DNA from 3 places in the Serratia sp. KH_031 genome. Region 3 is predicted to be linked to each of the others. Evidence: predicted binding sites of a transcription regulator. Region 3 holds the regulator's gene; each other region holds the start of a gene.
What was found. Region 3 encodes LexA, which represses DNA repair genes until DNA is damaged. Its sites were predicted from a motif close to TNCTGTATGTACATACAGNA; they were not measured.
Positions count from the first base shown of each region.

Region 1: AC3ISQ_RS09865 (metal-dependent hydrolase) is a predicted target of LexA. The motif match lies at 5,660-5,679, and genes of this name have one in related genera.
Region 2: uvrB (excinuclease ABC subunit UvrB) is a predicted target of LexA. The motif match lies at 1,852-1,871, and genes of this name have one in related genera.

Region 1 covers NZ_CM174496.1:2,195,837-2,205,914, forward strand. The annotation lists gene htpX (protease HtpX) at 87-965, shown strand; gene AC3ISQ_RS09850 (MFS transporter) at 1,030-2,427, opposite strand; gene kdgR (DNA-binding transcriptional regulator KdgR) at 2,623-3,414, shown strand; gene AC3ISQ_RS09860 (L-cystine transporter) at 3,480-4,871, opposite strand; gene AC3ISQ_RS09865 (metal-dependent hydrolase) at 5,089-5,637, opposite strand; gene hxpB (hexitol phosphatase HxpB) at 5,925-6,590, opposite strand; gene AC3ISQ_RS09875 (YniB family protein) at 6,765-7,325, shown strand; gene AC3ISQ_RS09880 (fructosamine kinase family protein) at 7,368-8,234, opposite strand; gene AC3ISQ_RS09885 (metal ABC transporter permease) at 8,362-9,222, opposite strand; gene yfeC (iron/manganese ABC transporter permease subunit YfeC) at 9,222-10,078, opposite strand, start outside.
Region 2 covers NZ_CM174496.1:3,353,120-3,363,197, reverse strand. The annotation lists gene AC3ISQ_RS15270 (Ail/Lom family outer membrane beta-barrel protein) at 86-661, shown strand; gene AC3ISQ_RS15265 (DUF2569 domain-containing protein) at 812-1,222, shown strand; gene uvrB (excinuclease ABC subunit UvrB) at 1,953-3,965, shown strand; gene AC3ISQ_RS15255 (VF530 family protein) at 4,051-4,296, shown strand; gene yvcK (uridine diphosphate-N-acetylglucosamine-binding protein YvcK) at 4,293-5,210, opposite strand; molybdenum cofactor riboswitch at 5,485-5,632, shown strand; gene moaA (GTP 3',8-cyclase MoaA) at 5,620-6,606, shown strand; gene moaB (molybdenum cofactor biosynthesis protein B) at 6,619-7,131, shown strand; gene moaC (cyclic pyranopterin monophosphate synthase MoaC) at 7,138-7,617, shown strand; gene moaD (molybdopterin synthase sulfur carrier subunit) at 7,614-7,859, shown strand; gene moaE (molybdopterin synthase catalytic subunit MoaE) at 7,862-8,314, shown strand; gene AC3ISQ_RS15220 (Bax inhibitor-1/YccA family protein) at 8,440-9,150, shown strand; gene AC3ISQ_RS15215 (ABC transporter permease) at 9,211-10,078, opposite strand, start outside.
Region 3 covers NZ_CM174496.1:4,377,219-4,387,296, reverse strand. The annotation lists gene rpsD (30S ribosomal protein S4) at 1-312, shown strand, start outside; gene AC3ISQ_RS19800 (DNA-directed RNA polymerase subunit alpha) at 338-1,327, shown strand; gene rplQ (50S ribosomal protein L17) at 1,368-1,757, shown strand; gene zntR (Zn(2+)-responsive transcriptional regulator) at 1,905-2,327, shown strand; gene AC3ISQ_RS19785 (alternative ribosome-rescue factor A) at 2,399-2,611, shown strand; gene AC3ISQ_RS19780 (YegP family protein) at 2,789-2,944, shown strand; gene AC3ISQ_RS19775 (DUF4156 domain-containing protein) at 3,233-3,577, shown strand; gene plsB (glycerol-3-phosphate 1-O-acyltransferase PlsB) at 3,665-6,130, opposite strand; gene AC3ISQ_RS19765 (diacylglycerol kinase) at 6,258-6,629, shown strand; gene lexA (transcriptional repressor LexA) at 6,753-7,361, shown strand; gene dinF (MATE family efflux transporter DinF) at 7,453-8,790, shown strand; gene zur (zinc uptake transcriptional repressor Zur) at 8,777-9,289, opposite strand; gene AC3ISQ_RS19745 (sugar O-acetyltransferase) at 9,533-10,078, shown strand, end outside.

The DNA.
Region 1 (10,078 bases), 2.2 Mb from region 3:
TCACTCTTGAAACTGTGACGAATGCCCATACGATCAGAGTATCTGAAAGTAGCGTCTTGTTAACATTATGAGGAAGTAAACATTTTATGATGCGTATAGCTTTGTTCCTGCTCACCAACCTAGCGGTCATGTTGGTTTTCGGGCTGGTGCTCAGCCTGACAGGTATCCAATCCAGTAGCGTCTCTGGCCTGATGATCATGGCGGGTCTATTCGGCTTTGGCGGTGCGTTTGTTTCACTGCTGATGTCTAAATGGATGGCGTTACGCTCCGTTGGTGGAGAAGTGATTGAGCAACCGCGTAATGAAACCGAGCGTTGGTTGTTGGACACCGTGCGTCAGCAGTCGCAGCAGGCGGGGATCGCTATGCCACAGGTGGCTATCTATCACGCTCCCGATATCAACGCTTTTGCTACAGGCGCGCGTCGTAACGCTTCTCTGGTCGCCGTCAGCACCGGTTTACTGCAAAGCATGAGCCGTGACGAAGCTGAAGCGGTTATCGCGCACGAAATCAGTCACGTCGCTAACGGCGACATGGTGACCATGACGCTGATTCAGGGCATCGTGAACACCTTCGTGATCTTTATCTCGCGCATACTTGCACAGCTTGCCGCTGGCTTTATGGGCAACCGCGATGGTGAAGGTGAAAGCAATGGCAACCCGATGATTTATTTCGCCGTGTCGATGGTGCTGGAGTTAGTGTTCGGTATTCTGGCGAGCATTATCACCATGTGGTTCTCACGTCACCGTGAGTTCTACGCCGATGCCGGTTCAGCCAAACTGGTCGGTCGCGAGAAGATGATTGCAGCATTACAGCGCTTGAAAACCAGCTACGAACCGCAAGAAGCGGGCAGCATGATGGCATTCTGCATTAACGGCAAATCCAAGTCGTTCAGCGAACTGTTCATGTCGCACCCGCCGCTGGATAAGCGCATTGAAGCGCTGCGCTCCGGCCAATATCTGAAATAGTCCTTCCTGCTAATGCCGCCCGTTTAACACTGAGCGGCATTTCGTTTTATTGAATTAGACAACGTTATTCAGGCTTGCTTTGTGCCTCGACGGTACCCGCTCGCGGCTGAGTGATCCGCAGGCAACTGACTACCGCGGCCACGCTGGCAAATATCCCGGCGAGAATCAGTGAGGCATGGGTGCCGTTGGTCGGGAACAGGTTGAACAACAATGCGACTAATGCTGCGCCACTGGTTTGTCCTAACAAGCGTGCGGTGCCTAACATACCGCTGGCACCACCGCTGCGATGGCGCGGTGCAGAAGAGATAATAGTGTGGTTGTTGGGTGATTGGAACAAGCCAAAACCTGCGCCGCACAGCAACATACGCCAAATGATATCAAAGTCTGTCGGATTCGATGGCAGCATCGCCAGTAAGAACAAACCAACGGCAAACACCGCCAATCCAATCCCACCGAGTAATCCGGCATTGAATCGCTCCACCAAGCGCCCTGCAATCGGTGCCATCACAATAATGGCGGCTGGCCACGGCGTCAGCAACAGGCCGGTTGCCACTTCATCACGCCCTAGCGCTCCTTGCAGGAAGAACGGCAACGCGACCATCGCCAACATTTGAGCTGCGAAGGAGCAGATTGAGGTTCCCATTGACAGCGCAAAGATCGGAATACGCAGTAAATCTATCGGTAACAGCGGAGATTCTTGCTGCAACTGGCGACGGACGAAGAACCAACCAATCACCAGCAATGCGGTAATCTCGCTAAAGATCAGCGTGAGGCTTTGCCCTTGGGCGAAACCACTGATCGCGGTGATCAATAGGCCGAAGGTCAACGCGTTCATTACCGCACTGGTGAGATCGAAACGTTGGTTGCTGTTTTTGCTCTGGTTATTAGCCGGTAAATATTTTATTCCCAACCATAACGCGACGAGACCGATAGGCAGGTTGATGGCGAATAACCACTGCCATGACGCGACAGATAGGATCGCCGCGGCAATCGTCGGGCCCGCGGCGGAAGAAAAGGCGACAATCAACGAGTTGATGCCGATCCCACGCCCCAAGCGGCTTTGCGGATAGATAATACGGATGAGTGCGACGTTGACGCTCATAATTGCCGCTGCGCCAAAACCTTGCAGCACACGGGCAAGGGTTAAGGTCAGCAGCGAGTCGGAAAGGGCGCAAAACAGTGAAGTGATGCTGAATACTAGCAAACCGGCTTGATAAATACGGCGATAACCGATCAGGTCGCCCAATGAGGCCAGCGATAAGAGCGAAATGGTGATGGCGAGTTGATAGGCGTTCACCACCCAAATCGAGCTGGCTGGGCTGGCGTTGAGATCGCGTGCGATGGTCGGCAATGCTACGTTGGCGATGGCACTGTCCAGCACCGCAACGGTAATACCAAGTGCAATGGCAAGTATCGCCCCGTAACGCTGTGGGACGGGAAGGCCATCAGAATATGATTGCATGATAATCTCAGGAATATTAATACATGTGAATATTACCATGCTAATGATATTAGCCGGCGATTGCACCTCAGTTTTCAGCATTATTGTAAACGCTGATAAGCCGTTGTGCGCGGTTTATTCCCTTGATTGCATCATCATTGGCGTTCCACTTATACTGAAACTCGTGTTCAAATTTATTAAAACAGAAGAATTGTCATGGCGAGTACCGATCTTGATAAGCAACCAGATTCTGTTTCATCGGTGATGAAAGTGTTTGGGATCCTGCAAGCGTTGGGAGATGAGCGCGAAATTGGCATCACCGAGCTTTCCCAACGGGTGATGATGTCGAAAAGCACCGTTTATCGTTTTTTGCAGACCATGAAATCGCTGGGCTACGTGGCGCAGGAAGGGGAAACGGAGAAATATTCACTTACCTTGAAGTTGTTTGAATTGGGATCTAAGTCGTTGCAAAACGTCGATTTAATCCGCAGCGCTGACGTCCAGATGCGTGAACTGTCGAAACTAACGCGTGAAACTATCCATTTGGGTGCACTGGACGAAGACAGTATCGTCTATATCCATAAAATTGATGCCCTATATAACCTGCAAATGTATTCGCGCATTGGCCGCCGTAATCCGTTATACAGCACCGCGATTGGCAAAGTGTTATTAGCGTGGCGTGAAATGAGCGAGATCACGGCGATTCTGTCGCAGGTCGAATTTGTTCGCAGCACGCCGACGACGCTCGTCAGCACCGCTGAATTGTTACCGGAACTGGATAAAGTGCGTCAGCAAGGCTTTGGCGAAGATATTGAAGAACAGGAACAGGGGCTGCGTTGTATCGCTGTGCCGGTGTTTGACCGTTTTGGTGTGGTGATCGCCGGGTTGAGTATTTCCTTCCCAACGCTGCGTTTCTCAGAAGCCGCAAAAACAGACTACGTAAAACAATTACATACTGCGGCACGGATTATTTCCCAGCAGCAGGGATATCATCAGTATCCATTTTGAATAGCGTAAATAAAAAACGGGCGCGGCAGTTTGAACTGTCGCGCCCGTTTTATATTGAAAGCGAATTAGCGGTGAGCCAGCTCGACTTCGTCTTCATTATCCATGATGGATTTGTCGGTCTGTTTCATCAATTGGCTGGTCACAGTACCTGCGGTCATTGAACCGCTGACGTTCAGCGCGGTACGACCCATATCGATCAACGGTTCAACTGAAATCAATAGAGCAACCAGCGTCACTGGCAGCCCCATGGCTGGTAGCACAATCAGTGCAGCGAAGGTCGCGCCGCCGCCCACACCAGCAACACCGGCAGAGCTTACGGTCACGATGCCGACCAAAGTCGCGATCCACAGTGGGTCCAGTGGGTTGATACCGACGGTTGGAGCCACCATTACCGCCAACATGGCAGGGTACAGACCCGCACAACCGTTCTGGCCAATGGTGGCACCGAACGAAGCCGAGAAGCTAGCGATAGATTCCGGGATGCCCAAGCGACGGGTTTGGGTTTCTACGTTCATCGGAATACTGGCGGCGCTAGAGCGGCTGGTGAAGGCGAAGCTCAACACCGGCCAGGCTTTACGGAAGAATTTAACGGGATTCACGCCAGTGAGCGACAAGATCAAAGCATGGACACCGAACATAATCGCCAGACCGAGGTAAGAAGCCACCACGAAACCGCCGAGTTTAATGATGTCGTGCAGGTTAGAACCGGCAACCACTTTGGTCATCAGCGCCAATACGCCATATGGGGTGAGCTTCATCACCAGACGTACCAGCTTCATCACCCAAGATTGTAGGGCATCGATGGCGCTCAGGACGCGTTGACCTTTCTCTTGGTCGTCTTTCAACAGTTGTAGCGAAGCTACACCCAAGAAAGCAGCGAAAATAACCACGCTGATGATCGACGTCGGGTTAGCACCGGTCAAATCAGCAAACGGGTTTTTCGGGATAAAGGACAGGATCAGTTGTGGTACGCTCAGATCGGCCACTTTACCGGCATAGTTGCTCTGGATTGCCGCTAAACGCGCGGTTTCTTGTGTACCTTGTACCAGACCTTCTGCGGTCAGACCGAACAGGTTGGTGACCAAGACACCGACCAGCGCCGCAATCAGCGTGGTGAACAGCAATGTGCCGATGCTTAGGAAGCTGATTTTACCTAAAGAAGAAGCGTTATGCAGTTTGGCTACCGCGCTCAAAATAGAGACGAAAACCAATGGCATGACGATCATTTGCAGCAGTTGCACATAACCGTTACCGACAATGTTGAACCAGCTAATGGATTCTTTCAGTATTGGGCTGCCTGAACCGTAAACGGCGTGCAGTGCTAGGCCAAAAACTACGCCCATGACCAAACCGACTAATACTTTCTTTGCCAGACTCCATTGTTTGTGGCGGGTTTGCGCCAGCAACAGTAAGAGCGCGACAAAAACCAAGAGGTTAATGACGAGTGGTAGATTCATCCCGATGTCTCCGATATTTTTTATTATAAAAACTCTGCACACATATTGTTTGTGGCAATGGCGGTCATATTAGCAGTTTGCAGAGTGGGCTATTTATATCCAAAAAGAATTCTATATAACTTATTGTGCAAAAATGGTGATTTAATCACCGACTTGGTTATTAAATGGCCTAGCTTGTGTGATCTGTGTCGAATATTTTTGCGTTGTTACTCTGTGATCACAGTCGAATGTTTTTTATTTGCTCAAAATATGACTGCACCGGGAAGGTAAAACCGCCTTGCCAATAAACCGCAAAAGCCACCAAACCGAGGCATAGAACGCGCTCTAATTGATTCCCTTTTTGTGAGTTTAATAGCGGCAGGCAGAAACGCCAGCGACAAGGCCATAATAAAGGGACTCCCGCCGGAGTGAGCATATCAGCCAATAAGTGACTGAAATAACCGATGATCATGGCGTGTAATACGTCGGGCGGAATGGGCCAACTGCGCGGAACATCCAGTTGGAATAACACCATGCCACCCGCGATGGCCAGTAGGCTATGGGTGAAACCACGATGACCAAAAGCGCGTGCGATGGGGATAGCAGCCCAACGCAGGCGTTGCCCCAATACGGATTTAGGATGGTCAATATCGGGTAATAATGAGGTTAATAAAGCCGCAGGGATGATGTGCCACCAGTCGCCGTTGGCGAGTTCCGGTGTAACTTCGGCTTTCTTGGCGAAGATCGCGCAAGCGACAGAAAAAATAAGGTGTCCTTCCGCGGTCATGGTGTTGCGATTCCGACTGATAAACTGTTAATTTATCCAGTATAGGGTAAACTTACGATGTGTGAAAGATGTTACCCTGTAACTAATTGTTTATTTTACCCGGCTTTACAATGGGTTGAGTGTTTTTAGTACAAGATAATAAGCAAAACGCCGAGTGACGATAAATGCTGCGTGGCAGTGACAGCATTTATCGATGACTCGGCGTTTTTTAGATCATAAAAGGGATAAAAACCAAACTCAATAAAAATGAAATGATGTTTTGATATTAGTTAGGTTTTATCTAAAAACTATGCCAGATGGTGGGCGGTGAGCTGTTCAAGCGAGTCCAACTTGATATCGGCCAGCGCCCAGCGAGCATCTTGGCGGTATTCTGCTGCTGGAATGACGATAGAACGCATTCGAGCGGCCTTGGTGGCGATCATGCCGTTAAAAGAGTCCTCTAACGTGATGCAGCGTAGTGGGTCACTTCCTAAACGTTCGGCGGCAATCAGGTAGACTTCTGGGTGAGGTTTGCTATGCGGAAGATATTCGGCAGAAACCAGTTGGTCGAAATAGTCCGTCAGCCCAAACATTTCCAGCACACGCTGCTGCATACGTAGCGGTGAGGCAGAAGCCAAACCGATATTTAAATTCAGACTGCGGCACAGTTCAAGTGCCTGTTGCACGCCTGGCAGCAGTGGGCGCTGTTCATCCACCAATTGAATCGCGCGTTCAATAATACGATCTGCAACTTCTTCTTGCGTCACATCTTGCCACGGCATCGCCTGATACCACATTCTCACGACCTGATCGATACGCAAGCCGAGGGTATCTGGCAGGTTGTGGCGATCGGACAAATCCAATCCCAGAGAGCCGAAAATATCCAGTTCTGCCTGTAACCACAGGGGTTCAGAATCGATCAGCAGACCATCCATATCAAAAATAGCGCTTTCAATCGGTTGCAAATAAGCCATTAACGGTTAACTCCTTTCGGCTCCGGTGAATGTACCCAATACTTTATCACCATTGTTTGAAAAAGTGCTCGATGGCTTTTGAGGCTGAATGTAGACCGAAAAACGGTGGGCGGAAATTGCTAACAGCAGGTAAACTTAGCGACATATTGTGGATGTCACAAACAAGGGGAAGACATGACATATCAACAGGCTGGGCGCATCGCCATCATTAAGCGTATTTTGGGATGGGTGCTGTTCATCCCGGCGTTGCTCTCTACGCTGATCTCATTACTAGGATTCCTGTACCAACACAGTGAGAAAACTAAAGGAATCAATGCAGTAATGATGGATTTTGTGCATGTCATGGTAGATATGACGCGCTTTAACACGCCATTTCTTAATCTATTCTGGTACAACTCGCCGGTACCGGACGTAGATAAAAGCCTATTCAGTGGCAGCAACCTGATGTTTATCATTATCTATATTCTGATCTTCGTGGGTTTGGCGTTACAGGCTTCTGGGGCGCGTATGTCACGGCAAGTGAAGTTTATCCGCGAAGGGTTGGAAGACCAGATGATTTTGGAGCAAGCCAAAGGCGGTGATGGGCATACTCGAATGCAATTAGAAGAGCGAATCACATTGCCGCATCACACTATTTTCCTACAATACTTCCCGCTGTATATCTTGCCGGTGGTTATTGCGGTGGTGGCTTACTTTGTACTGAAATTGTTGGGACAATTGGCTGGTATGGCTTGAGCCAATAAACAAAGAAGGGCGCCTGCGCGCCCAGGTCATGATTTACTTCACGGAATACCGCAGTGTATCGATGGCTTTTTGCGCCGCGGCGAGGTGCTGACCACCAAACAAGTTAAAGCGGTTGAGCAGGTAATAAAGTTGGTACAGAGGCTGGCGCTCAATAAACCCTATAGGTAATGGCCAAACGCTCTGATAACCATCGTAAATTTGCGGCGGTAACTCGGGGTACAACGGCAACATGGCTAAATCACATTCCCGATCGCCCCAATAACAGGCTGGATCAAATAAAAATGGTCCATCTACTGTGTTGGCGCAGTTAATTGGCCAAAGATTGCCGTGTAATAACGAGGGTTGGGTTTGGTGATGGTGTAAACGCAAATAAACGATATCGACAATTTCTTCAATATTGCCAAAGCTCATGCCTTTTTCTTTGGCTAATTGTAGTTGCCAACCGATGCGCTTTTCAGCAAAAAACTCAGGCCAGCGACGCTGCCAAGCATTGGGTTGGGGGATAGTCGCCAGATCGTTATCGAAATCGAGGCCAAACTGCGGTTGTTCACTCCATTGATGTAGATGAGCCAGTTGTTGCCCAAGACGGTGGGCGCTGTGAGCATCCAATGGTTTTAATTCTTGGAACTCCAACAGTAGGAAACTGTAGTCACGATCGCTACCAATGCCGTAAACCTCAGGTACGCGCACGGTTTTACTACGTGCGAGTAGCCCGAGTTGTTCGGCTTCACAGGTAAAAATCGGCAATTCCTCACGAGGGGCGCATTTCACAAATACCTGATGATCGCCATAACCCACGCGCCACGCTGAGTGGATTTCCCCACCGGGTAGTTCAGTCCTTTCGTTGATTTCTGCGCTGCCAAGATGTTCACTTAACAAACGACTAACGGCTTGCCACATGATCACTTCTCCCTATGCATTGCACATCTGGTCAAAGTATATACGCTATTGATTAATTTAAATACTAACGAATAGCGGCAGAATTTGATTGGGGAAATATCACCGCCGGGTTTCCAGCGGTGATAGCTCAGGATTTGTTGCTTAATAGGTTGTTATCGTGACGCTGTAACGGTTTGAAGTGGCTGTAAAACAAGGCAAAGACAAACAGAATGGCCTGTACGATGACGATGCAAGGGCCGGTCGCGCCATCGATATGGAAGCTAATCAGCGTACCTACCACGCAAGAGAAGACCGAAACGAGGGTGGCTATCAGTAGCATGCGATCAAAACTGCGGCAAAGCATGAAGGCGATAATGCCGGGGGCGATCAACATGGCGATCACCAGAATCACGCCCACCGCCTGCAATGAGGCGACGATAGTCATTGCCAGTAAACACAGTAATCCGTAGTGCAGCAGTTTTACCGGCAAACCGATCACCCGCGCGTGGTTGGGATCAAAACAATACAGCATAAAATCTTTACGCTTAAACAATACAATCAGCAGAGTAATACCGGCGATTAGCAGCGTCTGCTTTAATTCCGCATCGGTGATCCCCAGCATATTACCGAACAGGATATGGCTGAGATGCTGGTCGGTATCAATACGAGCAAATAGCACCAATCCAAAGGCAAACATGCCGGAAAACACAATGCCCATCACGGTATCTTCTTTCACCCGACTGTTTTCTTTCAAATAACCAGTCGCGACTGCGCAAAAAATGCCTGAAAGGAAAGCGCCAATAGCCAGCGGGATACCGGTGACAAACGCCAGTACGATGCCGGGCAATACCGCGTGGGAGATAGCATCACCCATCAGCGACCAACCTTTCAACACCAAATAACAAGATAGCACCGCGCAGACAACACCAGTGATGATGGCGGCCATAATCGCCCGCTGCATAAACGGATAGGCGAAAGGTTCGCTAATTAATTGATAAAGTGTTTCCATTATCGGCCTCCCGTTGGTTCGCCACGTGCGATACGTCGTTTAGCCGCCAACAAGCCGTGCTTGGGAGCGAACACAAACGCCAATAGGAATACCAGCGTTTGCAGCGTCACAATCACACCGCCGGTCGCGCCGTCGAGGAAGAAACTTAGGTAAGCGCCGATACCACTGGTGAGTGCGCCGATGACGATAGCGATGATCAGTAGACGACCAAAGCGGTCGGTTAGCAGATAAGCCGTCGCTCCCGGTGTAATTACCATCGCAATCACGAGAATGGCGCCGACGGTTTGCAGTGCCGCCACGGTGCAGGCGCTAAGCAGGGTAAAAAAGAGAATCTTTAATTTCAGTGGCGATAGACCAATGGATAGCGCGTGGCTTTCGTCGAAAAACACCGCTAATAGATCTTTCCATACCAGACACAATATCAGCAGAGAAACGCCGATAATGATTTCCACCTGCAACACGTCTTCATCGGCGATACCGAGGATATTACCGAAAATGATCGACTGCACATTTACCGAGGTCGGGTTGAGCGAAATAATTAGCAAACCGACGGCAAAAAAGGTGGAGAAAATAAAACCGATAATGGCATCTTCGCGCAGCCGAGTCACATGGCGTACCAGCGTCATCGCCAGCGCTGCTAACATCCCAGTGAAAAACGCACCCGCAGCGTAAGGTAGCCCGAGCGCATAGGCACCTGCCACGCCGGGCACTACCGAATGCGATAACGCATCCCCCATTAGCGACCAACCTTTCAGCATCAAATAGGCGGAAAGAAACGCACAGGCCGCGCCGACGATGGCACTCACCCAAATTGCCTTGACCATATAGTTGTAATTAAACGGTTGTAGCAACAGTT
Region 2 (10,078 bases), 1.0 Mb from region 3:
TTTGGTGATTGATTTTGGTTATATACATTCACTGTATCTATAACCTAAAGCAAATCTGTATCATTTACTATTAAGGACGATTCCAATGAAAAAATTAGCAATTACTAGCATTATTATTTCTACTCTGGGTCTCTGCTCTGCTGCAAATGCAGGGGAACATACGATCACCGCAGGTTATGCTCAGTCGAAGGTGCAGGATTTCAAAAATATCAATGGGGTAAACCTCAAGTATCGCTATGAATGGGATTCACCTATTAGTGTAATCACCTCGTTCACCTATATGAGTGGCGATAAAGATTATTCTTATCTTGCTGGGAGAGATATTATCGACAATAATGCTGAAGTAAAATATTACTCTTTGGCAGTGGGGCCTGCATACCGTATTAACCAATACATTAGCGTCTATGGGTTACTGGGTGTTAATTATAATAAAGTTGATTATAAATATAATTGGTTGAATTATGAGGCGGGTAGCTATCGGGATATGGGTGAAGTCAGTGGCAGTAACAATAACACTTCGTTAATGTATGGTGCTGGCGTTCAGATTAACCCAATTCAAAACTTGGCGATTGATGTCGGTTACGAAGGTTCAAATCTGGACGATGGCAGTCAGAGTCATTCGGTTAATGGGTTCAATATTAACTTCGGTTATCGCTTCTGATTTTAATGAATGCCTTATCTTCAGGTAAGGCATTTTAATTATTATGCCAATGGGATAGGGGGAGCAATAAATGCAATGTATCAACTGTGATGAAGAAGCTAAGAAATACTCGGATTACTGTGCGGCCTGTGAAAAAAGGAGTTTCGAAAAATTAGTGGATTTCTTTACCTTCCAGCGATAGGTGTTGTTGTATCCATTATCGTTTCCTTTTATCAAGCCTATGAAACATTAAAAGTCTGGGTGGGTTTGGACAATGAATTACGGTATTTTTCACCGTTGATTGCTTATGAGTTTATTGGTTGGATTTTATTGGCCTTTGTTGCAATTTATACCGCTGGTCAGTTTTTTGGTAAGAAGAAAAAAACACCTTCTGTATACATTGCTTTTCTTGTGCTCAGCTTGATTTTTTGTGTCAGTGATTTGGCGATTGCAAATGTCTATTTTGGTGTGAAACTTCAATACGAAAATTTGTCTTGGTTATTACGCAGTGTTATCAGTAGTTGCATATGGATACCTTATTTCCTGGTTTCAGAAAGGGTGAAACGAACTTTTATTAGATAAAATGTAGATGGGATGAGTGTTAACAATTGCTGGGTAAGAGCAGCATCAACTGGAACGAAAAACCAAACATCGTACGTCTAGTTTTGCACCATTTCAGTGCTATCAAGCCAAGTAATGGTGCAATTTTCCTTAGTTTTGCCGATAAGTGACGGTAGATATGGGACAAATGTGTTTTTACTCGTCTGATTTTTTAGTCTTAATCGTCATAACTACAGCGAAAAAAGTGTACAAAAATAACTATAAAAACTATTTCAGTGCCATTAAATGATAAAAAGTGCCCTTTCTGTAACTCCCGCCATTAGCGGGGCGATGAGACTTATCCACCATTCCTGTGGATAACCTTGTGCATTAGATTTAGAAAAGTGGTTTAAAGCGAGAAAGGGCGCGGGTTGTGTTCGCTTTGTCCGTATTGTCGTCTTTTTAATAATTATGTTTATTATCAATATGTTAATTAAAATCAAGACGCCGAAGTGTCTAACTGACAGCGACGTATCATTTTTAACCGTAGTGATGCCAATAAGTTAATTCGTGACAGATTTTGGGGATAAACCAGGTATTGACAATAAAAATGTCACCGCTCTGTAACCTAAGCGGTGCATTGCGGGTATTTTTGCTGCGTAAAAGCTTGATGCTGTTTTTATATCCAGTATTATAAGGGTTGGCGGAAATCGCCGAGGTTCTCCATAATTACAGGTCGCTTGAGCGCGCATTCCACAGGGTCGCTGAATTCATGAGTAAATTGTTCAAACTGCATTCCGAGTTCAAACCGGCAGGCGATCAGCCAGAGGCGATTCGTAAACTGGAGGAAGGGCTGGAAGATGGCTTGGCACACCAGACATTGCTTGGGGTAACGGGGTCTGGTAAGACGTTTACCATTGCTAACGTGATAGCTGATCTCAACCGACCGACCATGGTGATGGCGCCTAACAAAACGCTGGCGGCGCAGTTATACGGCGAGATGAAAGAGTTCTTCCCGGATAACGCGGTAGAGTATTTCGTCTCTTACTACGACTACTACCAACCCGAAGCCTACGTACCTAGCTCCGACACCTTCATCGAAAAAGACGCCTCGGTAAACGAACATATTGAACAGATGCGACTTTCCGCCACCAAAGCGTTGTTAGAGCGACGGGATGTGGTGGTAGTGGCCTCAGTTTCGGCGATCTACGGTCTGGGCGATCCTGATCTGTATCTGAAAATGATGTTGCATTTGACCAAGGGCATGATTATCGATCAGCGCTCGATCCTACGTCGTTTGGCTGAATTGCAATACACCCGCAATGATCAGGCGTTCCAACGCGCGACCTTCCGCGTGCGTGGCGAAGTGATCGACATCTTCCCGGCGGAATCCGACGAATTTGCACTACGCGTTGAGTTGTTTGATGAAGAAGTGGAGCGGCTGTCGTTGTTCGATCCGCTCACTGGTCAGATTGAACAGGTCGTTCAGCGTTTCACCATCTACCCGAAATCGCACTACGTCACGCCACGAGAGCGGATCATCCAGGCGATGGAGGATATTAAAGTTGAATTGGCCGATCGCCGTCAGGTGCTGCTGGCGAATAATAAACTATTGGAAGAGCAACGCCTGACGCAGCGTACCCAGTTTGATCTGGAGATGATGAACGAGTTGGGCTATTGCTCTGGTATTGAAAACTATTCACGTTTCCTGTCTGGGCGTGGCCCCGGCGAGCCGCCACCCACGTTGTTTGATTATCTGCCTGCCGATGGTTTATTAGTGGTCGACGAATCCCACGTCACCATCCCGCAAATTGGCGCGATGTTTAAAGGCGACCGCGCACGTAAAGAAACGCTGGTGGAATACGGTTTCCGCTTGCCTTCTGCACTGGATAACCGACCAATGCGTTTTGAAGAATTTGAAGCGCAGGCACCGCAAACCATCTACGTCTCCGCTACGCCGGGTAAATACGAACTGGAAAAATCCGGTGACGAAATTATCGATCAAGTGGTGCGTCCGACCGGCTTGTTAGATCCTATTGTCGAAGTTCGCCCGGTAGGGACACAGGTGGACGATCTCCTTTCAGAGATCCGCAAGCGTGCGGCGATCAACGAGCGTGTCTTGGTGACGACGTTAACCAAGCGTATGGCTGAAGACTTGACCGAATATCTGGAAGATCACGGTGAGCGTGTGCGTTATCTGCACTCGGACATCGACACCGTGGAACGGGTCGAAATTATTCGTGATTTGCGTCTGGGCGAGTTTGATGTGTTAGTGGGTATCAACCTGTTGCGTGAAGGTTTGGACATGCCTGAGGTGTCGCTGGTGGCGATCCTCGACGCCGATAAAGAAGGCTTCTTGCGTTCTGAACGTTCGTTAATCCAGACCATTGGCCGTGCGGCACGTAATTTGAGCGGCAAGGCGATTCTGTACGGTGATAGGATCACCGCTTCTATGGCCAAAGCGATTGATGAAACCGAGCGTCGTCGTGCTAAACAACAGGCGTTTAACGAAGAAAACGGCATTGTACCGCAGGGGCTGAACAAGAAAGTGGGTGATATTCTACAACTTGGGCAACCGAGTAACCGTGGCAAGGGCAGAGGGAAAGGCAAAGCAGCGGAAAGCGCCGCACAGTATCAGAACCTAACGCCGAAAGCGCTGGATCAAAAAATCCGCGAGTTGGAAGCACAAATGTACACTCATGCACAAAACTTGGAGTTCGAACAGGCTGCGGCAGTGCGCGACGAGATCCATCAATTACGCGCGCAGTTTATCGCGATTTCGTAATGGCGATGGCTAAAACCCTTGTCCTTGCCGTAAAAGCACATTAGGGTGTGCGCCAAATTATTGGGATGAATGAAGAGATTTTGATATGAATGCACACCAGTCTAAAGATCCGCTACACGGCATCACGCTAGAACAATTGCTGAATAAGTTAGTGGATCATTATGGTTGGGATGGACTGGCCGATCGCGTGCATATCAACTGTTTCAGCAGTGATCCGAGTATTAAATCCAGCCTGAAATTCCTGCGCCGCACGCCGTGGGCACGTACGCAGGTAGAAGAATTGTATATTGATATGGTCAGTAATAACCCATGGCATCAGGGTAAGGATTAACTCCGAGCCGCCAGTTCAACTAAGGCTTGATCCAATGCCTGGCGCAGTAGTTGACGATCGTGACGATAAGGAATATCGCTAGCCTCCAGCGTTTGCTGGATCACGACCCGATCTTTCACCTCGGATGTATCAACCGTTGGGCTGACGATCACCGCGTCGATCATTCTGCGACCGATCTTTTCCTCCATCAGTTCAAGCTTGCTTTTTAGCGTTAACGCGGCAGCGGCCACGCTGAGTTCGCGCCCTAGATTACCGATGTAAATCATATTGGCGCTGCTACGGCGCAGTGCTTGCGTGAGATCGTCCAACAGCAACAGTGGCATCAAGCTAGTGAGGAAGCTTCCGGGACCGATCAGGATCACCTCGGCTTGAGCGATGGCTTCCAGCGCTTCGCGAGTCGTGTGAACATAGGGGGAAAGCATCAACTCTTGCGGCATATCGATCATTTGGTCGACATTCACCTCGCCGTAAACATGATTACCTTCGTGATCGTGCGCCATTAGATCTACCGGCTGTTCCGACATCGGGATCAGCGCGGCTTCCACTTTCAACAGACTACGCACCAAATTGATTGCTTCTATCGGTCGCACGCTAAGGTGATCCAGCGCTTTGAGCATCAGATTACCTAAGTTGTGCCCAGCTAATTCGCCATTACCACTAAAACGATATTCAAACATCGCCGAAGCCACGCTGGGCTCGGTGATTAGCTGGTTTAAACAGTTACGGGTATCGCCCCAAGCAATGCCGCCTTCTGAGCGACGAATGCGTCCGGTGGAGCCGCCGTTATCGGTGGTGGTGACGATGCCAGTTAAGCGTGAGCCTAAAGAAGACAGAGAAGACATCACGCGGCCAAGGCCGTGGCCCCCACCTAATGCGACGACACGATCGAGATCGGCTAGGGTGCGATTACGCATAGAGTTCCTTAAATTGATGCAGAATAACCCGCATAACGTAACGGATTTAGTGAAAAAACGCGAAAAAGAGTATCGCTGGCGTGATTCTGGTCAATTTCTGTGGCGGATGTGCAGTTATCATGTGCTGTGTTTTTACAGAGACAAGTTTCTACAGAGACAAAAATCGCTGTATACACAGATATATAGCGTAAATCGACATTGGCTATCGCGGTGATTTAGCGCTAGTATTCTGTGGAAAACCACGGTTTTGTTCCGGCTACTTAGGTAGCTCAAGTTCAGAATCAAACTCCTAGCCCTTGTACCTACGTTGTTTTGCAGAGTGAAACGATATGGCGCTTGGGCCGTGGCGAAGTTAGCCACCAGGGTGCAGAGTGGAAACGCTCGCATCTCCCGTATTTGGAAAGGTGTTATGGCAGTGCAACTCACTGATGCTTTTGAGCGCAAGTTCTATTACCTGCGCCTATCGATTACCGATGTGTGTAACTTTCGTTGCACCTATTGTCTGCCTGATGGTTATAAACCCGCTGGTAGCCCCAAGACCTTCCTTTCGCTGGATGAGATCCGGCGTGTCAGCCGCGCGTTCGCCGAACTGGGTACGGAAAAAGTCCGTTTGACCGGTGGCGAACCCTCATTGCGTCGCGACTTTACCGAAATTATTGCTGCTGTGCGTGAAAACCCGGCGATCCGCACACTCGCGGTGACCACCAACGGTTATCGTCTGGCGCGTGATGTTGAGCAGTGGCGCGATGCTGGATTAACTGCCATCAACGTTAGCGTCGATAGTCTGGATGCGCGTCAATTTCATGCTATCACCGGTCAGGACAAATTCCGTCAGGTGATGGAAGGCATCGATGCTGCTTTTACTGCCGGTTACAGCAAGGTCAAAGTTAACGCCGTGCTGATGCGTGACGTTAACCATCACCAGCTTGGCGCTTTCCTCAACTGGATAAAAGACCGTCCAATCCAACTGCGCTTTATCGAACTGATGGAAACCGGTGAAGGTAGCGAACTGTTCCGCAAACATCACGTTTCTGGTGAGGTCATTCGTCAACAATTGGAACAACAGGGCTGGCAACGTCAAGCGCGTGGCCGCAGCGATGGCCCGGCTCAGGTGTTTAGTCATCCGGATTATCAGGGTGAAGTTGGCTTAATCATGCCGTATGAAAAAGACTTCTGCGCCAGTTGTAACCGACTGAGAGTTTCTGCCATTGGCAACTTACACCTGTGTCTGTTCGGTGAGCAGGGAATTACGTTGCGCGATCTGCTGGCGGACGATAACCAGTTGGAACAGTTGAAGATGCGCATTCAGGGTGGGTTGTTGAGCAAGAAACAAACCCACTTCCTGCATCAAGGCAACAGCGGAATTACCCAGAATCTATCGTTTATCGGTGGCTAATAAGGAGCAGATATGAGCCATGCCAGCAGTGAGTTTATTCCGGCGAACATCGCCATTCTGACCGTTTCAGACAGCCGCGGTGCCGCGGAAGATACCTCCGGCGACTACTTGCAACAAGCTGCCGTTGAAGAAGGGCACCAAGTGGTTGAGCGCGCGATAGTTAAAGACAATATTTATCAGATCCGCGCGCAGGTCTCGGCGTGGATCGCCAGCGATCAAGTGCAAGCGGTATTGATCACCGGGGGAACCGGTTTTACCGCTCGCGATAACACACCAGAAGCGCTATTGCCGCTGTTTGATCGCGAAGTAGAAGGTTTTGGTGAACTGTTCCGCATGGTGTCATACGAGGAAATCGGTACTGCGACTATCCAGTCGCGCGCCGTTGCCGGTATCGCCAATCAGACAGTGATCTTTGCCATGCCGGGTTCTACCCGTGCTTGCCGTACCGCCTGGGAGCGGATTATCCAAGAGCAGTTGGACGCGCGTCATCGCCCGTGCAATTTCCTGCCACATTTGAAGAGATAACTCTTTATGACGCAGTTAACTCATATTAACGCTGCCGGTGAAGCTCATATGGTGGATGTTTCCGCCAAGGCCGAAACGGTACGCGAAGCCCGCGCCGAGGCTTATGTAGAAATGCACGCCGCTACGTTGGTGATGATTATCGACGGTAGTCACCACAAAGGTGACGTCTTCGCCACCGCGCGTATTGCCGGGATCCAAGCGGCGAAACGTACTTGGGAGCTGATCCCGCTGTGTCATCCGCTGATGTTGAGCAAAGTTGAAGTACAACTGGAGGCTCAGCCGGAACACAGTCGTGTGCGTATCGAAACCTGTTGCCGCCTGACCGGTAAAACCGGTGTCGAGATGGAAGCGTTGACCGCAGCTTCAGTAGCGGCGTTGACCATCTACGACATGTGCAAAGCGGTGCAAAAAGACATGGTGATTGGCCCGGTGCGACTGCTGGCGAAAAGCGGCGGCAAGTCCGGTGATTTTAAGGTGAATGTATGATCCAGATACTATTTTTTGCTCAGGTACGCGAGCTGGTAGGTACCGCCAATCTGAGTATTCCAGCAGAATATTCGACGGTGGAAGCGTTGCGTCAGGCCTTGTGTGAACGAGGTGATCGTTGGGCACTGGCGTTGGAATCTGGCAAATTGCTGACAGCGGTCAATCAGTCGCTGGTGGCGGCAGAGCATCCACTACGCGCTGGCGATGAAGTGGCGTTCTTCCCACCGGTTACCGGAGGTTAAACGTGGACAATACCCGAATCCGCGTTGGCAGTGCGTTGTTCAACGTCGGTGAAGAATATCAATGGTTAGCGCAGTGCGACGACGACGGTGCGGTCGTGACTTTCACCGGTAAGGTGCGCAACCATAATCTGGGCGATAACGTCAGTGCGTTAACGCTGGAACATTACCCGGGCATGACCGAAAAAGCGTTGGAAGAGATTGTAAAGGAAGCGCGTCAGCGCTGGCCGTTACAGCGTGTGACCGTCATCCACCGTGTTGGTGAAATGTTCCCCGGTGATGAGATCGTGTTTGTGGGTGTCACTAGCGCCCATCGCAGCAAGGCGTTTGAGGCCGCTGAGTTCATTATGGATTATTTGAAAACGCGCGCGCCGTTTTGGAAACGCGAAGCCACTGGGCAGGGCGATCGCTGGGTGGAAGCGAGAGACAGCGATCAACAGGCGGCAAAACGTTGGTAAATCCGAGTCTATTTCAGAAATAAGTGAATACCATTGTCAATTCCAGGAAGCATTTTCTGTGGTACGCTTATCGGTGGTGGGGAATATTTCCTCAAAACTTTATTTCATATAAAAAGGTAACCGTCATGGACCGATACCCACGCTCTAATGGTTCTATCGTCGAACGGGCTAACAGCGGCATTCAGGCCTATATGGCGCAAGTTTATGGCTGGATGACCTGTGGTTTACTGTTAACCGCGTTTGTTGCTTGGTACGCGGCGAGTACGCCAGCGATCCTCAACTTTATTTTCTCCAGCCAGATCACTTTCTTTGGTCTGATCATCGCGCAATTGGCGCTGGTGTTTGTGATTTCTGGCATGGTGAACCGCCTGAGTGGCACGGTAGCGACCTCGCTATTTATGCTTTACTCAGCACTAACCGGCCTGACGTTATCGAGCATTTTAATTGTTTACACCGGTGCATCCATCGCCAGCACCTTTGTGATTACTGCCGGTATGTTTGGAGCCATGAGCCTGTACGGCTATACCACCAAGCGCGATCTGAGCGGTATGGGCAGCATGTTGTTTATGGCGCTGATCGGTATCGTGCTGGCTTCGCTGGTGAACATTTGGCTGAAAAGCTCAGCGCTGACTTGGGCGATCACCTATATCGGCGTGGTAGTGTTTGTTGGCCTGACCGCTTACGACACGCAGAAGCTGAAAAATATGGGCGAGCAGTTGAATCCTGATGATCGCGATAGCTTCCGTAAATACTCTATCGTTGGCGCGTTGACGCTGTATCTTGATTTCATCAACTTGTTCTTGATGTTGCTACGTATTTTTGGCAACCGCCGCTAAACTTAGTATTATTAACATCAGCGTTAAACAAAAATGGCTCTGCATTGCAGAGCCATTTTTTTAGGCAATTTTCCGTCTAAACATCGCATAAGCGGCGGTGCCGGTGGTGACGGTAATCACCAATAGCGGCCACAGGCTGTGCCAGATAATGCTGAAGCTGGCATCCTTCAAATAGATTTGTTTGGTGATATCGGTGAAGTGGCGAATCGGGTTAACCCAAGTCAGATTTTGCAACCAGACCGGCATGTTTTCTACCGGTGACACATAACCAGAAAGCAAAATCGCGGGCATCATAAACACAAATACACCGATAAACGCCTGCTGCTGAGTGGAGCACAGCGATGAGATCAGCAGCCCAAATCCTACCAACGACAGGCCATACATCAGCATGGTCATATAAAACAGCAATAGCGAACCGGCAAACGGGATCTGATACAGGAAGATGCCGATCGATAACACAATCGAAGCCTGGAAGGTGGCGACGATCAGTGCAGGTACGGCTTTACCGACAAAGATTTGCCAAGTAGTGAGCGGAGAAACTAACAATTGCTCTAGCGTACCTTGTTCACGTTCACGCGCCACCGACAATGAGGTGACGATCAACACGCCAATAGTGGTGATCATGGCGATCAGCGAAGGCACCACGAACCATTTATAATCCAGATTCGGGTTATACCAGTTGCGTACCACCAGTTCGCTGTTATTGGGTTTGGCGCGATTGCCAAGCAGTTCTTGCTGATAATCTTGCACAATCTGCTGCACATAGTTGGCGGCGATCTGCGCACTGTTGGAGTTCCGCCCATCGAGCAACAGTTGCAGTGGCGCGGTGTGTCCGCTGGCGATATCGCGTGAAAATTGCGCTGGGAAGCGGATCAGCAACAATGCTTTTTGGTTGTCGATAGTGGTGCTGATCTCTTGCGGACTGCGT
Region 3 (10,078 bases):
CGTATGGGCTTCGGCGCTACTCGTGCAGAGTCACGTCAGTTAGTTAGCCACAAAGCAGTTATGGTAAATGGTCGCGTTGTTAACATCGCTTCTTATCAGGTATCTCCGAATGACGTAGTCAGCATCCGCGAGAAGGCTAAAAAGCAATCTCGTGTTAAGGCTTCTCTGGAGCTGGCTGAGCAGCGTGAAAAGCCAACTTGGCTGGAAGTTGATGCTGCTAAGATGGAAGGTGTGTTCAAGCGTATGCCTGAGCGTACTGATCTGTCTGCGGACATTAACGAACACCTGATCGTCGAGCTTTACTCCAAGTAAAGCTTAGTACCAAAGAGAGGACACAATGCAGGGTTCTGTGACAGAGTTTCTAAAACCGCGCCTGGTAGATATCGAGCAAGTCAGTTCGACGCACGCCAAGGTGACCCTTGAGCCTTTAGAGCGTGGCTTTGGCCATACTCTTGGCAATGCACTGCGCCGTATTCTGCTTTCATCTATGCCGGGTTGCGCGGTGACCGAGGTTGAGATTGATGGTGTACTGCATGAGTACAGCACCAAAGAAGGCGTACAGGAAGATATCCTGGAGATCCTGCTCAACCTGAAAGGGCTGGCGGTGAGAGTTCAAGGCAAAGATGAAGTTATTCTTACCCTGAATAAATCTGGCATTGGCCCTGTGACCGCTGCCGACATCACCCATGATGGTGATGTCGAAATCGTCAAGCCTCAGCATGTAATCTGCCACCTGACCGATGATAACGCTGCTATCAGCATGCGTATCAAAGTTCAGCGCGGTCGTGGTTATGTGCCGGCTTCTGCCCGAATTCATTCGGAAGAGGATGAGCGCCCAATTGGCCGTCTGTTGGTTGACGCCTGCTATAGCCCTGTAGAGCGTATTGCCTACAATGTTGAAGCAGCGCGTGTAGAACAGCGTACCGACTTGGACAAGCTAGTAATCGAAATGGAAACCAATGGCACGATTGATCCTGAAGAGGCAATCCGCCGTGCGGCAACCATTCTGGCTGAACAACTAGAAGCTTTCGTTGACTTACGTGATGTACGTCAGCCGGAAGTTAAAGAAGAGAAACCAGAATTCGATCCGATCTTGCTGCGCCCTGTTGACGATCTGGAATTGACTGTCCGCTCTGCTAACTGCCTGAAGGCAGAAGCTATCCACTACATCGGTGATCTGGTACAGCGTACCGAGGTTGAGTTGTTGAAAACTCCTAACCTAGGTAAAAAATCTCTTACTGAGATTAAAGACGTGCTGGCCTCCCGTGGTCTGTCTCTGGGCATGCGCCTAGAAAACTGGCCACCGGCAAGCATTGCTGACGAGTAACCGGATCACAGGTTAAGGTTTTACTGAGAAGGATAAGGTCATGCGCCATCGTAAGAGTGGTCGTCAACTGAACCGTAACAGCAGCCACCGCCAGGCTATGTTCCGTAACATGGCCGGCTCTTTGGTTCGTCATGAGATAATCAAGACGACCCTGCCAAAAGCAAAAGAGCTGCGTCGCGTTGTTGAGCCGCTGATTACTCTTGCCAAGACCGACAGCGTTGCTAATCGTCGTCTGGCATTCGCCCGCACTCGTGATAACGAGATCGTGGCAAAACTGTTTAACGAGCTAGGCCCGCGTTTCGCGAGCCGTGCCGGTGGTTACACTCGCATTCTGAAGTGTGGCTTCCGCGCAGGCGACAACGCGCCGATGGCATACATCGAGCTGGTTGATCGTGCTGAGTCTCAAGCAGAAGTGGCAACTGCAGAGTAATCTGTGGACGCGTAAAAAAACCGGGCTTGCCCGGTTTTTTTACGTCCATACCCCGTCAAAGATGCTATCCCACTTTTATATACCTTAAGATCTTCCAGTCGATCAGTTATGCTAATACCGTTAGTTCATTGAACTGAGGAGAATATGATGCTCAAGATTGGTCAATTGGCAAAACTTGCGGATGTTACGCCAGACACGGTTCGTTATTACGAAAAGCAAGGGATGATGGATCATGATATTCGTACTGAAGGTGGTTATCGACTTTATAATGAGCAGGATCTACAGCGCTTGCGTTTTATCCGTTATGCCAAACAATTGGGTTTTACTCTGGAAACTATTGCTGAGTTGTTATCGATCCGAGTTGATCCTGAACATCATACTTGCCAGGAATCGAAGTCGATCGTAGATGCACGTCTGCGGGATGTTGAAGACAAGCTGACTGAACTCACCCGGATGCGTGAGTCGTTGAAACGTTTAAGTGACGCTTGCTGTGGTAGCGCTCATACCAGCCAATATTGTTCGATCTTAGAAGCACTGGAACAAGGTGCGAGTGATAAGCAGCCTTCATAAGGCTTTATATTTTATACCCGTAGCAGTATTATTTGTTTAATTTATAACCGTAGTATTATTGGAGTATTACCATGACTAAATATCGTCATACCAAAGGCCAGATACAAGACAATGCTATTGAAGCATTACTGCATGATCCTTTATTCCGTCAGAGAGTAGAGAGGAATACTAAAGGTAAAGGCAGCTATCGGCGTAAAGATAAGCACGCCAAGGGCGGTAACTGGGAGGCCAGTGGTAAGTTATCCAACGATAATTTATCACTGGCCTTCTGGTTTAAGGCATAAAAATTTGAGCCTCATATTACTCCTGAATAATAACCATGTTATTTAAAGGTCTTGATTGTCAGCTAAATGTTCTTGATATTAGGTTTGTTTACCTATCTTCTATTTGGGTAGGGAAAATATCTAGCAATACCTCTGGGAGGGTATTGCTCATAAAATCTAATTACAAGGAATGAGATAATGAAAGATAAGTGGGAGTTTTATCAGGATAAGCGTGGTGAGTGGCGCTGGCGTCGTACAGCATCGAACGGTAAAATTGTCGGTGCTGCTAGTGAGGGTTATAAAAATCGGGCGGATTGCGATGCTAATGCCAAACGTAATGGTTACCCTGGTTAGTTGATTATTCATAAATAATAATTATGATTAATGCGTAAGCCATAGCCGTATGTCGGGCCATCCCACAGCGGCTTTTTTGTACGAGTAGTAAGCAATGCCCATTTTGGTTGTGCCGCAGCGCTGTATTTGATGATATTTTTGCAAACTGGCTCGATTTAGAGTGTAAACTGATACATCATTTGCTGTCACTGAAGGCGTTGGCCAATATCAATGGCAACGGATGCCTAAGAGATAGCATCGCTTTCTGATAAGCTTTTGCGTAATTCTCAACATCATATGGGGAACAAGATGCGGATTAAAGCCTTACTGGGTCTTTCGGCAGCGATGCTGTTGGCCGGTTGCAGCACTACCAACACATTAACCTCAGCCGGTCAGCAGGTTAAATTCTCCGATACAAAACCAGCGGCTGAATGCCAACTGATCGGAGAAGTAACAGGTAGCCAAAGTAACTGGTTATCTGGCAGTAATGCTGAAAGCGGCGGCTTGCGCGGTGCAGCTAACGATCTACGCAACAAGGCAGCTGAAATGGGCGGTAACGTGATTTATGGCGCGACCAGCCCAAGCCAAAACCTGCTTTCTAGCTTTGCTCCGCTGGATAGCAAGATGGTGGGGCAGGTTTATAAGTGCCCATAAGTTTTGCGATGATTTAATTCGAAAAAAGAATGCTTTGTGCATTCCTTTTTCGTACCTAGTGATACATATTCTAAATAGCGCTGTTAGTTAGTCACCGTCTTTCTCTATTCCGGAAGCTTCTAACGGCGCAGTGATTTCCGCAGGTAAGTTAACACCTTCAATAGTCAGCTTAATTTCAGGTGTAATCAGATCGCTCAACATGGTGTAAACCTCCATGGTGTGTTCACGGACGGCATCGCCACTGTCGCTAATAAAACCTTCTTCACGTAACGTCGCGACCAACGTGGAGAACACTGCCTTATCGAAGAACTCCGGCGCATTGATGCCGTGCAGCACCGATAGACGCTGAGCCATGATGCGGCTTTCTTTCTCCAGCGAGCCCCGGTTGATGCTCGGGTTAGCGCTGAGGATCGACATAGTGATGGCGTAGCGTTGCAGCGTTTCACGCACGCCAGCCGCCAGCAATTGCAGCGGACGGATACGTGCCGGGTTCAACATCAGTTCATCACCGCTGTCACAGATCAGCTGCTGACGCACCAATTCGCGCGTTAATGTCTGCAGCACCTCAGGCAACAGCTCCTTGCCATAATGCAGGAACAGCTCGGCTTTCAGCATTGGATAGATCAAACCGATTTGACGCAATACTTCGGTGTGTGAGATGCGACGATGATGCATCACGATGGTGGCAATCAGCGAAGGCAATACCAGCAAGTGATGGATATTATTGCGGTAATAGGTCATCAACACCGCCTGCTCGCGCGGCAGTATGATGATATCGCCGATATTATCCTTCTCCACCTCAAACTTGTTCATGTTCAAAGCGTGATCCAGCAATTCGTCTGGTGTCTGGCTTGGTACGGTAACATCACTGGCATAAGGCGCGTTGCGCATCAGCTGCAAGTAACAATCCAACTGCTCAACTAATTGCTCACGGGTCAGTGAACGCTGACGTGAAGCGAGTAATGCGGTCGAACACAGGTTCATGGCGTTGGCTGCTGCCGCGTTGTTAATGCGCACCATGATCTTGGCGGCCAGATCGTTCACCGTTGGCGTCAGCCAGCTTGGGCGTTGGGCTTCGATCGGATCGATAGAATCGCGCCATTGCGGTACGTGCTGGTTGAGATAGGTGGTTAACGGCAGTGGATCACCGAAGTTGACATATCCCTGACCGAGATTGCGCAATTTGCGCAGGCCGCGCAGCATTTGCAGCAGGCTCTCTTTCTCTTTGGTCGCACCGCGCAGTTCGTTGGCGTAAGTACCCACTTCCATCACATGCTCGTAACCGATGTAGATCGGCACCAGCGTGATTGGACGGTTACCCCCACGCAACATCGCTTGAATGGTCATCGACAGCGTGCCGGTTTTTGGCTCCAGCAGGCGTCCGGTACGGGAACGCCCCCCTTCGACAAAATACTCAACCGAATAACCGCGGGTGAACAACTCGCCGAGGTATTCACGGAACACTGTGGAATACAGTTTGTTGCCTTTAAAGGTACGGCGGATGAAGAACGCGCCCAAGCGACGGAAAATCGGACCGGCAGGCCAGAAGTTCAGGTTGATACCCGCAGCGATATGCGGCGGCACCAGCCCTTGGTGATAGAGCACATAAGACAGCAGCAGGTAGTCCATATGGCTGCGATGGCAGGGCACATAGACAATCTCATGGCCATCTTGCGCCAACTGACGCACGCGTTCGGCGTTGGTGACGTTGATACCCTGATATAAACGGTTCCAAGTCCAACTCAATACGCGATCGGACAGTCGCACGGTTTCATAAGAGAAATCGGCAGCAATCTCTTCCATCAACGCAATGGCGTTTTGCTGGGCTTTCTCATGAGAAATCTTTTTGCTACGCGCTTCGTCTTCCACCGCTTTTTCGATCGCTTTGGAAGCCAACAGCTTATTGAACAGCTCCTGACGTGCTGGCAGGCTTGGGCCAACGGCGGCCAGACGCTGACGCGAGAAGTGCATCCGCGCCACGCGCGCCAATTTCTGTGCGATGATTTTATCGGTGCCGTGTTCAGTCGCCATACGGCGCAGGGAAACGGTACTCGAGAAACGAACAAAACTGTCGCGTCCCAGCCACAATACGGCGAAGAATTTCTGTACCCCGTTCAGCAGACGTAAATGAGGTGTACCTTGACCTTCACGACCCGGAGAGCGGCCAAACATCACCGAAACCGGCAACATCTGAATATCCAGCTCCGGATTATTCCGGTGCAGATCCAGATAATCATGGAATAGTTTTACCGACTCTTCTTTCGGCGTGTAGTAACGGAACACGCGTGGGCCATCGTGAATAAACACGTAGCTTGGCAGCACGGTACCGTCGATCTCCAGCGGGTTTAACGGATCGGGGAGATCCTGCGCCAAACACTGGGCACGCATGGTCAGTAAGTCCGCCTTGGAATTGTATGGCAAAACATACAAAATCGGGCGTGAAGGATCGAGCTCCAGTTCCGCGATCGGGTCTGAAGGAATAACTTTGCTTCTTACCAACAGTTTTAGCGGTAAGTTCAATAACTTATAGTATATTTTACGCCAACCTGACATAACGACATGTAGCCTCTTGTTAGCAATGCGCCGCAAGCATACCAGAAACTGATGTGCAGATCTGTGGTGTTAAAAAAGCAAGAACCGTTAAAATTATGGCTCATCTCAAGAAAAGAGAATATTTAAGATGGCAAAGCAGCAAGCAACTGGCCTGACTCGGATTATCAAAGCGGCGGGTTACTCTTATCAAGGGCTCATCGCAGCGTGGAAGAATGAGGCTGCGTTTCGCCAAGAGTTGGTGATGACCGTGATGGCGATCATCATCGCGATTTGGCTAGATATCGGCGTGATAGAGCGCATTTTACTGATTGGTTCGGTGGTGTTGATCATGATTGTCGAGATACTCAATAGTGCGATCGAAGCGTTAGTTGATCGCGTGGGGACTGAGTATCACGAGCTTTCTGGCCGAGCAAAAGACATGGGGTCGGCGGCGGTTTCGCTGGCGATTATTCTCGCTTTGTTCGTTTGGGTTTCTGTTCTGTGGCAGCACTTGTTTTGAGCCAGATAGAACAATGTTGCGAGACATCTCGCTAATCACTGATTTTAATTCATTCTTAGGTTCCCAATCCTTATCTACCTGTATATACTCACAGCAAGACTGTATAAACAAACAGGGGGCGGAATGAAAGCACTAACTACCAGACAGCAAGAGGTCTATGACCTGATTCGCGATCATATTTCACAGACGGGTATGCCACCAACGCGTGCCGAGATCGCAATGCGTCTGGGGTTCCGCTCACCCAATGCGGCGGAAGAACACCTGAAAGCCTTGGCGCGTAAAGGGGTGATTGAGATTGTCTCTGGCGCTTCACGCGGCATTCGTCTGTTGATGGAAGAGGAAGAAGGGCTGCCATTGGTTGGGCGTGTCGCGGCGGGTGAACCGCTGCTGGCACAACAACATATTGAAGGGCACTACAAAGTTGATCCTTCACTGTTTAAACCGAACGCTGATTTCCTGCTGCGAGTGAATGGTATGTCGATGCGCGACATCGGTATTCTCGACGGCGATCTGCTGGCGGTGCATAAGACGCAAGACGTGCGTAACGGCCAAGTCGTTGTGGCGCGTATTGATGATGAAGTGACGGTCAAGCGTCTGAAAAAACACGGCAATGTGGTTGAGTTACTGCCAGAGAATAGCGAGTTTGAGCCGATCGTGGTCGATCTTCGCCAGCAAAGCTTCAATATTGAAGGTTTGGCGGTGGGTGTGATTCGCAACGGTGACTGGATCTAAACTGCACAACCCCTGCTTTTAATCGCCCCTTGTCTGGGGCGATGTCTTTTCTGTATGAACTCATCGTATTACCACGGGAACATTTTTGATGATGCGCCTATTTTCCCCCTTCTTCAGCGATACCGATAAAGCCCTATGGCGGCTAGCACTACCGATGATTTTCTCCAATATCACCGTGCCGCTACTCGGCTTGGTGGATACGGCGGTGATTGGTCATCTGGATAGCCCGGTTTATCTCGGTGGCGTAGCGATAGGGGCAATGGCGACCAGCTTCCTGTTTATGTTGTTGCTGTTTTTACGTATGAGCACCACTGGGTTGACGGCGCAGGCGCTTGGGGCACAAAACCCACAAGCATTGGCTCGTGCCTTTATGCAGCCGATGTTGCTCGCTGTATTGGCGGGGCTCGCCATTGTTCTGTTGCGTCATCCGCTGATTAATCTGGCATTGCATATTGTTGGTGGTGATGCCGATGTTTTGGCGCAGGCAAGGTTATTCCTAGAAATCCGCTGGCTCAGTGCGCCAGCGGCATTAGCCAATATGGTGCTGCTGGGTTGGTTGCTCGGCGTGCAGTATGTGCGAGCCCCAGTGATTTTACTGATTGTCGGTAACTTGCTGAATATCGTGCTAGATATTTGGCTGGTGATGGGGCTGGGCTGGAATGTGCAGGGTGCTGCGACGGCAACGGCGGTCTCGGAATACGCGACGCTACTGTTGGGCTTATGGTTGGCTTGGCGCGTGATGAACATGCGCGGGATTACATGGGCGATGCTACGGCATGCGTGGCGTGGAAACTTACGGCGTTTGCTGGCGCTGAATCGCGACATCATGCTGCGTTCACTGCTGCTACAACTGTGTTTCGCTTCGCTAACCATTCTTGGCGCACGTTTGGGCGGCGAGATTGTGGCAGTCAATGCAGTGCTGATGAATCTGCTGACATTTACTGCCTATGCCTTGGATGGTTTTGCCTATGCGGTAGAAGCACATTCCGGCCATGCCTATGGTGCGCGGGACGATCGCCAATTACATCGAGTATGGCGCGCTGCCTGTCGTCAGGCGGGCGTAGTGGCGTTGGGATTTGCTGTGGTTTATACCGTTGCAGGGCAACATATTATCGCGGCACTGACCTCGTTACCGGAGTTACGCGTCTTGGCGGAGCACTACCTGCCGTGGCAGATAGTTTTACCGTTGGTGGGTGTATGGTGTTATCTGTTGGACGGAATGTTTATCGGTGCGACTAAAGGCGCTGAAATGCGCAACAGTATGGCAGTTGCTGCGGCGGGATATGGCTTAACATTGTTGGTTCTGCCCATATTGGGCAATCACGCACTCTGGTTAGCACTGGCGGTTTTCTTAGCGTTGCGTGGTTTGGCGTTGGGTTGGATCTGGCACCGCCATAACGTGTGCGGTACCTGGTTTACTTCTTCTTAATGACAATGCTGTGATCGTGCTCGCCACAGTCGTGCTTGCTATCACAGGCCTCGACCTTCACACATACGGAGCATAAACCGTGAGCTTCAACAACGCTGTGGCGCAGGACGAATCCTGACTCTTGCGCCAGCGTTTTCAAGGTATCCTCAACTCCTGCGGTAGTGCGTTCAGTCACTTGGCCGCAGCGATCGCAAATAAACAGCGCCGAAGTATGCATTGGTTGTTCAAAGTGGTGGCAAAGCACGTAGCTGTTAGCTGACTCAACGCGATGAATAAAGCCTTGTTCCAGCAAGAAATCCAATGCGCGGTAGACCGTTGGCGGCTTAGCTTGTGGTTCGGCAACGCGTAACAGATCCAACAGATCATAAGCGCTGATCGCACCGGGTTGCTCTGTCATCAAGCGCAATACTTCCTGCCGTTGTGGCGTCAGTCGCACGTTGCGTTGCAGGCAGATTTTTTCTGCCTGAGCGAGCAGCTTTTCCTGATTGCTTGAGGTCATGGCAATATTCCCAGTGCGTAAAAAGCTGATTTTAACATGTTTCGTGGCAATCGCCGATAGTCACGCTATTTTCCCGGCCAATGACGCATAAAAGGGTAAGTTGCCAATAAAAATGCGGAAGAGATCACAACTTCTATTTACCCAAGACAAGCAGATCAACTTTACCCTATTTTGAGTTAGGTAATGCTGCGAGCCCGCGCTATAACGCGCAGCGAAGATGTCCCGATTTCTTGGAGCGACCCAATGACTGAAAGAGATAAATTATTACGTGGTGAAGTGTACAACAGCCGCGATCCAGAGCTAATTGGTCTTTATCACCGTGCCAGAGCACTCACCAAGCAGCTTGGTGCGCTGGATTCACATCAAACCGATGAGAAAGCGCGTTTGCTGCGTGAGTTGTTCGCTGGTTGGGGCGACGAAAGCTGGATCGAAACGCCTTTCTGGTGTGACTATGGGCAGCATATTACCATCGGTAGAAATTGCTTTATCAACGTCAATGCGGTGTTTCTCGACTGCAATACCATCACCATCGGTGACAACACGCTGATCGGCCCCAATGTACAAATCTACACGCCAAGCCATCCGTTAAAAGCCAGCGAGCGTTTTACTGGCAACCCTGATTTCCCATTCTATACCTCGGCGCAGCCGGTGGTGATTGGCAGTAACGTGTGGATTGGCGGCAATGTGGTGATCTTGCCCGGCGTCACCATTGGTGATGACACCACTATCGGTGCAGGCAGTGTGGTGACCAGCGATATTCCCGCCAATGTGCTGGCGTTAGGACAGCCG